One region of the Bradyrhizobium pachyrhizi genome, then DNA from elsewhere that is predicted to be linked to it. Evidence: predicted binding sites of a transcription regulator. Region 1 holds the regulator's gene; the other holds the start of a gene.
What was found. The regulator LexA, encoded in region 1, represses DNA repair genes until DNA is damaged. The targets are predictions, from matches to a motif close to TGTTCNNNNTGTGTTCNG.

Region 1 (5,709 bases):
CGCCGGAGGCGCTGGTGCATCCCAGTTTCCAGATGTCGTTCGCCGCGACGCTCGGGCTGGTGGCGCTGGTGCAGATCGGGCTACCGAACCTGCTGGCGTCGCCCGACCATTCGGCGACCGCGCGGGTCGCGCTGTGGGGCGGGCGCGAGCTCACGATGCTGATGCTGGCCTCGCTCGTGGCGGGGCTGGCGACGACGCCCTATGCCGCGTTCCATTTCCATCGCGTGACGCCCTACGGGCTGCTCGCCAACCTCGCGGCGATGCCTGTCGTCTCGGCGGTCGTGATGCCGGCCGGCCTGCTCGGGCTCGTCGCCATGCCGTTCGGCTTCGACGGACTGTTCTGGGCGATCATGGGTCTTGGCATCGACTGGATGATCCTGGTGACGCAATGGGTCGCCGCACTCCCGGGCGCGGTCGGCCGGATGGCGGCGTTCGGCATCGGGCCGCTGATCGCCGCGAGTGCCGGCATCATCCTGCTCGGGCTGCTGCGCACGCCGCTGCGCTGGTCAGGCGCGGTGCTGCTGCTGGTGGCCTCGGTCTGGGCGCTCAGGGTGCCGCAGCCGGACGTGCTGGTGTCGGGCGACGGCCGCAACGTCGCGGTGCGTGGCGGTGACGGACGGCTGCATCTGATGCACAGCGCCAAGGATGCATTTTTGGTCAAGGAGTGGCTGGCGGCGGACGCCGACGCGCGCACCGCCACCGATGCGTCGCTCGGCGAGGGCGTCTCCTGCGATGCCGGCGGCTGCGTGACCCAGGCACCCGGCGGCGCCTTCGTCGCGCTGGCGACCCGGCCGGAGGCGCTGGCGGACGACTGCGAGCGCGCAGCCCTGATCGTGACGGCGCGGCCGGCGCCGCAGGGCTGCGCGGCATCGGTGATCGATGCCGAGCGGCTGCGCCGCCACGGCGCGCTGGTGCTGCGACGGATCAGGGACGGCTACGCCGTCGATGCAGTCAAGCCCGGCGGGATCGACCGGCCGTGGTCGCCGGCGGTTCCCGGCGACGGCGAGAGCGAGACGACGCTACGCGCGCCCGCCGCCGCGCCGCGGCCTGCGGTGGATGCGACGCCGGCTGAGACCGATCTGCAGGGCGATGATTAGCTGTGGTCTGGCGAGGGGCCGCTTGGCAGCTCGAACAGGCCGAGATGATATTCGTCGGAGTCGGGGGCGTCGGGCTTCTTGACGAGAGTAAAGGAAGCCTCGGGAAATTGCTCCCAGACTTTCAGGTCGTCGGCCGTTACCGTCAGCCAACCGAACCGGAACAGGTAGCGGCCCGGTTCCGTGACGCGTCCAGCCTTTTGCCATGTGACCTTATCGACCACCGCGCACGTCCTCCGTGCCCGATGATGCGCCAAGGCGCCGGCCGACGCAAATCTCCTTCTGCGCCCCGGAAGCGGGAGTCCGGGGTCGCCCGAAATTGCTTAGGTCATTCGCCGCCGAACAGCTCATTCCGCGGCGACGATGCGCTCAACCCAAAAACAGCGTTGCGAATGCGGAGGGCCGCCGCTCCACAACCTTCGGCTTCTGCTCGACCGGCGGATGCAGCGCCGGCAATTGCAGCACGCTGACGCGCTGTCCCTCGACCAGCTGGGTCACCAGCACATGGCTGCCGTCGGGGAATTCGACCGCGTCATGATGCCGATCGGGCACGTCGGGCTCGACTTCGTTGAACACGCCGACGCGATAGTTCAGCGTCTTGGTCCAGATCCAGCGGCTGTCGTAGCGAACGTTCTCGGCGAAAGCGAGCTCGGTGCCCGGCAGCATGCAGACCGCGACAGTGGGATCGTTCTCCGAGGCAAAGCCGCGGGTCGACGTGCCGCGGAACGTCGTCGTGATCAGCGTCTCTCCGACAATGGCGGGGCGCGATGCCACGGCGTGCAGACTATAGTCACACATCGGATGGCTCCTCATTTCGAGGTAGCGACCCGTGCCTCTCCTTGAGGCATTAGGGCCTCTACCAGAGTGGACGATAGCGAACGAGCGTCTGCTCGTTTCTGGGCGATTGTACGACTGGTCCGAGATCGCTCCGATCACAAACACGCGACGCTGCGCGAGAGGTATCGGAGCGCATCGGGCAGGCCGTACGCTACACTATCATGCAAGGAACGATCCGACGTGTTGCTCGTTCCCGGCCGCCGCAAGTATTTGCAATTCAGTATTTGCGATAAAGGCCGATCAGCTTGCCCTGGATGCGGACCCGGTTCGGCGGCAGGATGCGCACTTCATAGGCGGTGTTGGCCGGCTCGAGCGCGATCGATGCGCCGCGGCGGCGGAAGCGCTTCAGGGTGGCTTCCTCCTCGTCGATCAGCGCCACCACGATGTCGCCGGTATTGGCGACGTCGTTGCGCTGGATCAGCGCCATGTCGCCGTCGAGGATGCCGGCATCGACCATCGAGTCGCCGCGCACCTCGAGCGCATAGTGCTCGCCGGCGCCGAGCATGTCGGGCGGCACGCTGATGGTGTGGCTGCGGGTCTGCAGCGCCTCGATCGGCGTACCGGCGGCGATCCGGCCCATCACGGGGACCGCGACTGGACGGTTGCCGTCGTCCTCGGCAATCGGCGGCGTGCTGGCGCGCCGGCCGAGGGTGCCTTCGATGACACTGGGCGTGAAGCCGCGGCGACCGTTGCCGGCGCCGGCCGAGAGTTCGGGCAGCTTGATGACCTCGATGGCGCGGGCGCGGTTCGGCAGGCGGCGGATGAAGCCGCGCTCCTCCAGCGCAGTGATCAGGCGGTGGATACCGGACTTCGAGCGCAGGTCGAGCGCATCCTTCATCTCGTCGAAGGAGGGCGGTACGCCGGCCTCTTTCAAACGTTCATTGATGAAACGCAGTAGTTCGTACTGTTTGCGCGTGAGCATCTCGAGTATTCCCCCGGTTGATAGCGTCGTTCGATTCCGAGACTCTTCTGGTGGGGCCTGCAGGCCGGGCCTGACCTCAGGAGCATGTGCTCAATGCACCTGCTTCCACGCGGCTTCCCGATTGTAGACACCAGTACTCGAAACAAATCATGAACGGACACTATATGTTCGATATGTGTTCCGCAACCACTTAATTTCCGGTGAACGTGTCGGGCAACGCACAATCGGCGGGGCGCGAAAACCCTATTCGGGCAGTGTCAGAATTTCGCATTCGCTGCCTTTGACGGCAGCCGCCGCAAACGGCGGACGCACGAGAAGCGCCCGTGCCGCAGCGAGATTCCCGAGCAGCGACGAGTCCTGCTGCGTCACCGGGGTTGCGACCAGCGTGCCGTCCTCGCGCGCTTCGAGACGCGCACGCAGATAGTCCTCGCGCTGGTCGTTGGCGGCGAGGTCGCGGCCGAGCAGGGCGCTTGCGCGGCGATGATGAATCACTTTCCGGCCGCTCAGCGCCCGAATCAACGGCACCAGGAACAGGAAGGCGCAGACATAGGACGACACCGGATTGCCGGGCAGGCCGATCACCCGCATCGCGCCGAGCCGGCCGTGCATCATCGGCTTGCCGGGCCGCATCGCAATCCGCCAGAACGCCATCTCGACGCCCTCGGCTTCCAGCGACCGCTTGACGAGATCGTGGTCGCCGACCGAGGCGCCGCCTGTCGTGATGAGGATATCGGCGCCGGCCTCGCGTGCCCGGCGGATGCCGGCCGTGGTCGCCTCCACCGTGTCGGCGGCAACGCCGAGGTCGACGGTCTCGGCGCCTTCGGCGCGCGCCAGCGCCCGCAGCGCGTAGCCGTTGGAATAGACGATCTGGCCGGGACCGGGCTGCGAGCCCGGCATCACCAGCTCGTCGCCGGTCGCCAGCACCGCGACCTTCGGGCGGCGGCGCACCGTCAGTTCCGGATAGTTCATGGCGGCCGCCAGCGACAGCGCGCGGTCGGACAGGCGGCTGCCGCCGGCGAGCAGCACCTCGCCCTCACGGAAGTCGACCCCGGCCTGGCGGATGTGCCGCCCGACGCTGGCGGCCTCCGAGATCGTGATGTGGTCGCCGTCGACGGCGGTGTCTTCCTGGATGATCACGGCGTCGGCGCCGCTCGGGATCACGCCGCCGGTGAAGATCCGCACCGCCTCGCCGGCGCCGACCGTCCGCTCGAACGGCCGGCCGGCGGCGACTTCGCCGATCACCTTGAGCCGGGCCTTTAGATCGGCCGCATCGGCGGCGCGCACCGCATAGCCGTCCATCGCCGACATCGGCTGCGGCGGCTGGGTGCGCAGCGCCGCGAGGTCGTGCGCAAGCGTGCGGTGGTAGGCGGCATCGAGCGCGACCATCTCCTCCGGCAGCGGTTCGGCGCCGGCGAGGACGGCGGACAGGGCATCGGCAACCGGCATCAGGGCCACGCTCAGAGCTCCTCAATTCCTAATGTTCAATACCAAGTGCGGTCAAAGCCCTTGCCACGTCATCCGTCGATGTCACGTGGATAGCATGAAGGCCGCGCGCCCGCGCACCTTCGATATTGGCGGCCAGGTCGTCGAAGAACAGGATCCGCGACGCCGGCACGCCGATGGCTTTTACCACATGATCATAGGCCTCGGCGTCGGGTTTGCGGAAGCCGATGCTCGACGACAGGAAGACGTTGCGGAAATGGCTGAGCAGCTCGGCATGGGTGACCGAGAAATGCGCGACATGGGCCGGATTGGTGTTGGAGAAGGCGTAAAGCGGCATTTGCCTGGCGGCCGCCGCGACCAGCGGGGCGATGCCCGGCATCTCGCCGGTGAAGATCGCATTCCAGCCTTCGAGGAACTGGGCGTCCGTGATGTTGATGCCGAGCGTCCGGCGCAGGCTTTCGAAGAACGCCGCGTCGTCGATCCGGCCGATCTCGTGATGCTTGAAACTGTCGTCGACGACAAAGCGCGTGGCGAGCTCGGCGGGCGCACAGCCGGCATGCTGCGCCCAGTGCGCCATCACCTTGTCAAAGTTGATGTCGAGCACGACGCGGCCGATATCGAACAGCAGCACGTCGACGGAGTTGGGAGTGAATTGCGAGGTCATTGCGTGAAACCGTGTACGAGAATTGCGGGCGGGCGGCAATGTCCTCGATTTGTGCGGCAGGTGTGCGACGGGCGTTAAGCGCGCCGTCGTCCATGCACGCGCGGGTGTCATCACCCGCGCGCAAGCGGGTGATCCAGTATTCCAGAGACGCTTGTGCTTGAGCCGAGAGGCCGCGGCGAAGTGGAAGGCGTGATTTGCTACCCTTCCAGAAGGAAGAAAGAACTCCAGCTCGCGCCATATCCACCGCCGTCGTCCCGGCCTAGTGCGCAATTGCGCACGGGGGCCGGGACCCATAACCACCGCATTTGATCAGGAACGGGATCGTGGCCCCAGCTCGCGCAACAATTGAGATTTGGGGTAATGGTCCCGGCCTTCGCCGGGACGACGCCGAGTGTGTTGTCGCTTGTGCGTCAAACATCCGCATTCTCGCGACATGATTTGTCCGAGCTTTGCTCTTCGATTCACCCTCTAATTTTGCTGCGGGGGTTTGCCACTTCGAGCAACTCAGTGGCGCGCGCGCGAACTTTCAGGGCGCCAGCACCAAGCGACTTGATGCCTGCATGCCCGCCGGCGGCTTTGGTGCCCGCCGGGCGTAGCTCTCACATCCTGGACAGCGCCAGGCCGAGGTAACCGATCAGCGCACCGGTGCTGAGAATGATGACGACGAGCGCCTGTTCCGAGCGTGCTTGCAAGGTTTTCCGGTTCACGGCGTTGGACGCTCCGTCTTCGAGATCATGCGGTCCAACGAA
Region 2 (5,709 bases), 4.2 Mb from region 1:
GGTCTGGCCCATCGAGGCGATCTCGATGCCCTCTTCCTGGAAGCGCCGCTTCATGCGGCGGTTGAACTCGCGTTGCACCGACCAGCGGCCGCCGTCGGTGCAGCGGATCTGGCCGACGATGGTCACCACGGAGCCGTCGACCTTGTCGACGCCCCACAATTCGAGATCGCCGCGGATCAGCGCGCGATACGCCGTCTCCTCGCGCATCTGGGCGACGATGTCCTTCAGCACCTCGCCGGCGCGGTCGGTGTCCTCCTTGTAGGAAACGTTGACGCTGACCGCGGCATTGCCGGCGCCGCGGCTGGCATTGGTGATCGTGGTCACCGCGCTGAACGGCACCACGTGCACCGAACCGTCGCCGGCGCGCAGCCGCATGGTACGGATCGAGACGTTCTCGACCACGCCCGAGAGGCCCGACACCGTGACGTTGTCGCCGACCTGCACCGTGTTCTCGATCAAGAGGAACAGCCCGGTGATGAGGTCCTGCACCAGCTTCTGCGAACCGAAGCCGATCGCGATGCCGACGATGCCGGCGCCGGCGAGCAGCGGCGCGACATTGACGCCGATCTCGCTGAGCGCCGTGAGCCCGACCACCGCGACGATCATGCAGAACAGCGCGGTGCGCAGCATCGGCTGGAAGGTGCGCAGGCGCGCGGCGCGGGCGTAATGCCCCTCGCGCGACAGGGTGTCGATCTGCCGGTCCATCAGCGCATTGGCGACTTCCCAGATCACGGCCGCGGCCAGCGCGGCAATGCCGATCGTCACCAGCGCCGAGATCAGGCGGCTTCCGATCTGGCCGCCATAGAACCAGACGATGGCGTCGACGCCCCACACCTCGAGCAGCGCGACGAAGCCAATGAAGGCGATCACCGCCGTGACCACCTTGCGCAGCAACGGCAGATAGCGGTTGGCGCGGGTCTCGAGCCCCGGGAAGCGCTGGATCAGCTCCGGGCTGATGCGGAAGCCGCGATCGATCAGGCTCAGCACCACCATGGTGACGAGGCGGGTGACCAAGAGCACCGCGATGGTGCCGACGAAATATTGCAGCAGCAGCGAGTAGCCGTTGCGGATGTTGAGCGCCCACACCGCCCACAGCGCGAGGTCAAGCGCGATCGCCAGCACATGCCAGAGCGCCGCGAGCCGGTTGCGCGCCCGCGCCGCAAACCCGATGCGATCGGCCGGGGCGCGGATGACGTCGGCGACCTGCCGGCGGCACTGCAGGATGATGACGACGACGAACAGATGCACGACCAGCATCACGAGCCGGATCAGCGCGGCATAGCCGGCGCGATGCAACCCGAGCAGCAGCGCGACATTGGCGAAGGCGATGCCCGAGACGCCGACGGCAACGATGCGCCGGGCCCAGATCTCGATATAGGCCGCGGTCTCGGCACGGACGCGGAACAGGCCGAAGGGCCCTGCCAGCGCGCGCACCGCGCAGATCAGGACGCGCGAGAACACATAGGCGTTGACGACGGCGAGGATCACGAGCCGCGTGGTCGACTGATCGCCGATATCGGTGCCGAGCAGCGCGGTGGCGATGCCGCCGAACACGACAACCGGCAGCAATTCGAGCAGCAGGCGGCCGAGCACGAAGGGCAGCCGGACCAGCGACTGCCAGGCCCGCGCCAGGCTGAGCCGGCGCCGCTGCAACTCGGGCGCCGGCGTGACGTCGGCAACCGACGACGGCGGATCGACGCTGGCGAGCGTCTGCACCGGCACGCGCGCGGTCTGCGGCAGCCGCGCTTCCAGGAACGCGACCGGCCGCTTGATCAGGCGGAACACCACCCATTCGGCGGCGAGCGCGCAGCCGAACACCAGCGCCAGCTTCCAGGCGATGTCGATCAAGAGGCCATAGGCGGCCGGATCGTTGGCGGTGCGCACGAACCAGTAATAGAACGCCGGGAAATGCGTCAGCGTGCGCGCGACGTCGGTGACCTCGCGCGACATCTCGCCGACCTGTTCCGACACCATCAGCAACAGCTGTGCGCCGAGGCTGTCGGCGGTGAGCGGGATCGGCGAATGCTGCTCGGGCGCAGGCGCCGGCTGCGCCGCCGCCTGCGGCGAGGCATTGGCGATGGCGCGCAGGGTGTTGATGATCTCGCCGCGCTTCTTGTCGTCCTGCAACGTGTCGAGCGCACGTTTCGCCTGCTCGGGCGTCAGCGCGTCGCCGGTAGCGGGTTGCGGCGGCGCCGGCTTGGCGGCCGGCTGCGCAAGCGCGGGAGAGACGAACAAAGTGAAGACGAGAAGCAGCGCAAGGCGAAGTTTGTGCGACACGAGGGCCTCATAAAATAACTGCGCGACCGCAAACCCTTAGGAGGAATCTGCTCTCGCGCTCGCGCCATGTCGGATACTCCTTTTCGCCCCGATGGTGTGTCGGAAGTTTGCCGCTGTGACGGCCATCTCTTGGCATTTGCCGCAACACAATCGTCACAGGCGTTGAGCCGCGTTTACACTTCCAGTGCGCGTTCCCGGCCGATCGGCCCGCTACACGTCAGGGATGAAGCGGCAGAATCTTTCGCTTGACGCGCGGGAGCCGCCGTGATGTTCTTATTTTGTTCTTTGTTCCCAATTGCGTTTCGGGGGTCTCATGCACGACGTGTTTAGCGACGACGGTCCGGTACGGCTCTTCATTCACGACGACGATGAGACCCCGCTGGAATTCGTGCAGGATTTGTTGCGTACGGTGTTCGGGAAATCCGAGCAGGAAGCCATTGCCTCCGCTGCCTTGATCGAGGCCAAGGGCGCCATTCCGTGCGGTCCCTATCCGGGACCGGTGGCTCGGGCAATCTTCAACTCGGCGAAGTGGCTGATCCGCTCCAACGGCCAGCCGTTGATGATCACCACGGAGTCCGCCGACGCCAGCCGCCCCTGCGATCTCTGCGAAGCCCCGAGGGCCGTGACGGAGATTCTGATCTCCGGTACGACTGCGTCGCTGTGCAGCGACTGCCTGCTCGCTGCACGCCGCAGCTCGGAAGAATTGCCGGGCGAGACGTTTCGGTCCGCTTACGTTGCGCTCGACTGGCATTTCGCCGGCGTGCCACGCAACCTGATCGTGACACGGGCGCGACAGTTTCCGGGCCACATGCGCGCCGACGTTCAGGTCGCGATCGACAAGCTGTTCACCGATCCGATCCACTTCTTCGGCATCCATGAAGAATATCGCTACGAGACGCTGGACTTCGCGGCGCTGATGAAGGCTGGCCGGAATGCACCGGCGATCGCGCCGCCGCAATATCGCGACGTCGATATCGGCGAGGCCGAGCCGGTGAAATGCCTCGCCAATGGACTATGGCTGTGCCGAACCGGCGAACTGCGCTACGCCGTGCTGCTGACCTTCCATCGCGAATATAATCACGAGCCGTCGCTGCGAATCGAGCTTGCGTTGCCCGCCGGGGCGACCGGCAATGCTTTCGTGCAGCGCACTTTCGCCGAACTGGAAGCCGCCGTACATGCGGCGCGATCCTATCGCGGCAAGATCCTGTCACTGGAGGATGACGCCAATTATCGCGGACGTTCGCGTGGCTTGACCGTGCATCGCCTGCCGACGGTCGCTCGCGATGACGTGATCCTGCCGGACCGAACGCTGCGGCTGCTCGACCGCAACGTGCTCGGCTTTGTCGAAAGCCGCGATCTGCTGCGCAAGCTCGGCCAGTCGACCCGCAAGGGCATCCTGCTCTATGGCCCGCCCGGCACCGGCAAGACCCACACCATTCGCTATCTCGCCACCAACCTGTCGGATCACACCACGCTGATCATCACCGCCGAGCAGGTCGGGCTGCTCGGCGCCTATATGAACCTCGCGCGGCTGCTGCAGCCCACCATGGTCGTGATCGAGGACGTCGATCTGATCGCACGCGACCGCGAGGACATGGGCGGACCGTGCGAGGAATCACTGCTCAACAAGCTGCTCAACGAGATGGACGGCCTGAAGGAGGATTGCGACATCCTGTTCGTGCTGACCTCCAACCGTCCCGAAGAGTTGGAGAGCGCGCTGGCCGGCCGGCCCGGCCGCATCGACCAGGCGATCGAGGTGCCGCTACCCGACGAGACCGGACGCGGCAAGCTGATCCGGCTTTACGGCAAGGGCCTGCCGCTCGCGCAGCCCGTCATCGACGACGCCGTGCGACGCACCGAAGGCGTCAGCGCTGCCTTCATCAAGGAGCTGATGCGCCGTCTCGCCCAGGCCAGCATCGTCAGGGACGGTGGCCGCGAGGTCACCTCCTCCGACGTCGACGGCGCGGTGAACGAAATGCTGTTCGACGGCGGCCGGCTCAACGCCAAGCTGCTCGGCGGCGCGCAGGGGATGAGTGCGGGGTGATCGCCGATCAACCCGCAAGAGCAGCCGGCAGCAGCAACTCCCGCTCGCCAGCAACGACGCGGGCAAGCTCTTCCGACGCGCGCGCGAGCACGCGGTCCCAGGCCTGCGGCTTGTCCTGGCGGAACAGTCGCATGGTCGGATACCACGGCGTGTCGGAGCGGTCGCGCAGCCAGCGCCAGTCGAGCGCATAGGGACACAGCATCCAGACCGGGCGGCCAAGCGCGCCGGCAAGATGCGCCACCGAGGTGTCGACGGCGATGACGAGGTCGAGCGCGCAGCAGGCTGCCGCGGTGTCGGCGAAATCGCCGAGCGTCGGCGCGAGGTCGATGATGTCGGCGCCAAGGCCCCGCAGCACCGGAGCATCGTCAGGCCGCGGCTCCTTCTGCAGGCTGTAGAGCTGCACGCCCGATGTGACCAGCCACGGCAGCACGGCGTCCGCCGGCAGCGAGCGCTGGCGGTCGCCCTTGTGTCTGGGATTGCCGGCCCAGACCACGCCGACCTTCAGCGCGGTCACGCCGGCGAGCGCCTCGCGCCAGCGCGCGAGCTTGCCGGCATCCGCCCGCAGATAGGGTATCGCCGCAGGAATGGTCTCGACGGTGGTGCGGAAGATCCGCGGCAGGCTCAGCAGCGGCAGTTGCCGATCGAACGGCGGCAGCGGCTCGCCGCGCGCGAACACCGCGACATCGGGCAGCATCGGCCGCAGCAGCGCGACCAGCGCCGGCTGCACCTGCAGAATGATCCGGCCGCCTCTGCCCGCCAGCATCGGCACGTAGCGGACGAAATTGATGGCGTCGCCGAGTCCATATTCGGCAAACAGCAGCAGCGTACGTCCGGCAAGCGGCTCGCCCTGCCATTCCGGCTCGTCGAACACGGGATCGCCGTCGCTGAGCATCTTGGTCTTGCGGCGCCACCGATACTCCTCAAAACCCTCCTCGAACTCGCCGTTCATCAGCAGGAAATGCGCGTGGTTGTAGTGCGCGAGCGGCTGCTCGGGATCGAGTGCAATCGCCCGGCGCGAGGCCATCAGCGCCGCATCGATCTCGCCGGCATTGCGCAGCGCGACCGCGAGGTTGGCGTGGCCCTTGGCATAGAGCGGCTCGAGCTCGATGGCGCGCCGATGCGCGGCGACCGCGGCCTCAACCAGGTTCCGCGCCTCGAAGATGATCCCGAGATTGGTGTGCGCGGCGGCGTAGTCCGGCTTCAGCGCCAGCGCGAGCTCGGCGCAGGCGATGGCGTCGTCGACCTGTCCGAGCTCGAACAGGCAGGCGCCGAGATTGTTGAGGATGACGTGATCGGACGGGTCGCGGGCCGAGACCTGGCGATAGATGCGGACGGCCTCCTCGCGCTCGCCCGCCTCGTGCAGCACCATCGCCAGCAGGCGCTGGGGC

Region 2: a site for LexA is predicted at 2,546-2,563, ahead of QA639_RS03785 (ATP-dependent Clp protease adaptor ClpS). Genes of this name have one in related genera too.

What each region holds. Positions count from the first base shown of each region.
Region 1 covers NZ_CP121667.1:5,049,806-5,055,514, reverse strand. The annotation lists gene QA639_RS23740 (ComEC/Rec2 family competence protein) at 1-1,097, shown strand, start outside; gene QA639_RS23735 (hypothetical protein) at 1,094-1,318, opposite strand; gene QA639_RS23730 (hypothetical protein) at 1,464-1,892, opposite strand; gene lexA (transcriptional repressor LexA) at 2,149-2,853, opposite strand; gene QA639_RS23720 (molybdopterin molybdotransferase MoeA) at 3,097-4,308, opposite strand; gene QA639_RS23715 (HAD family hydrolase) at 4,328-4,960, opposite strand; gene QA639_RS23710 (hypothetical protein) at 5,560-5,709, opposite strand, start outside.
Region 2 covers NZ_CP121667.1:831,159-836,867, reverse strand. The annotation lists gene QA639_RS03790 (mechanosensitive ion channel family protein) at 1-2,277, opposite strand, end outside; gene QA639_RS03785 (ATP-dependent Clp protease adaptor ClpS) at 2,591-4,321, shown strand; gene QA639_RS03780 (tetratricopeptide repeat protein) at 4,329-5,709, opposite strand, start outside.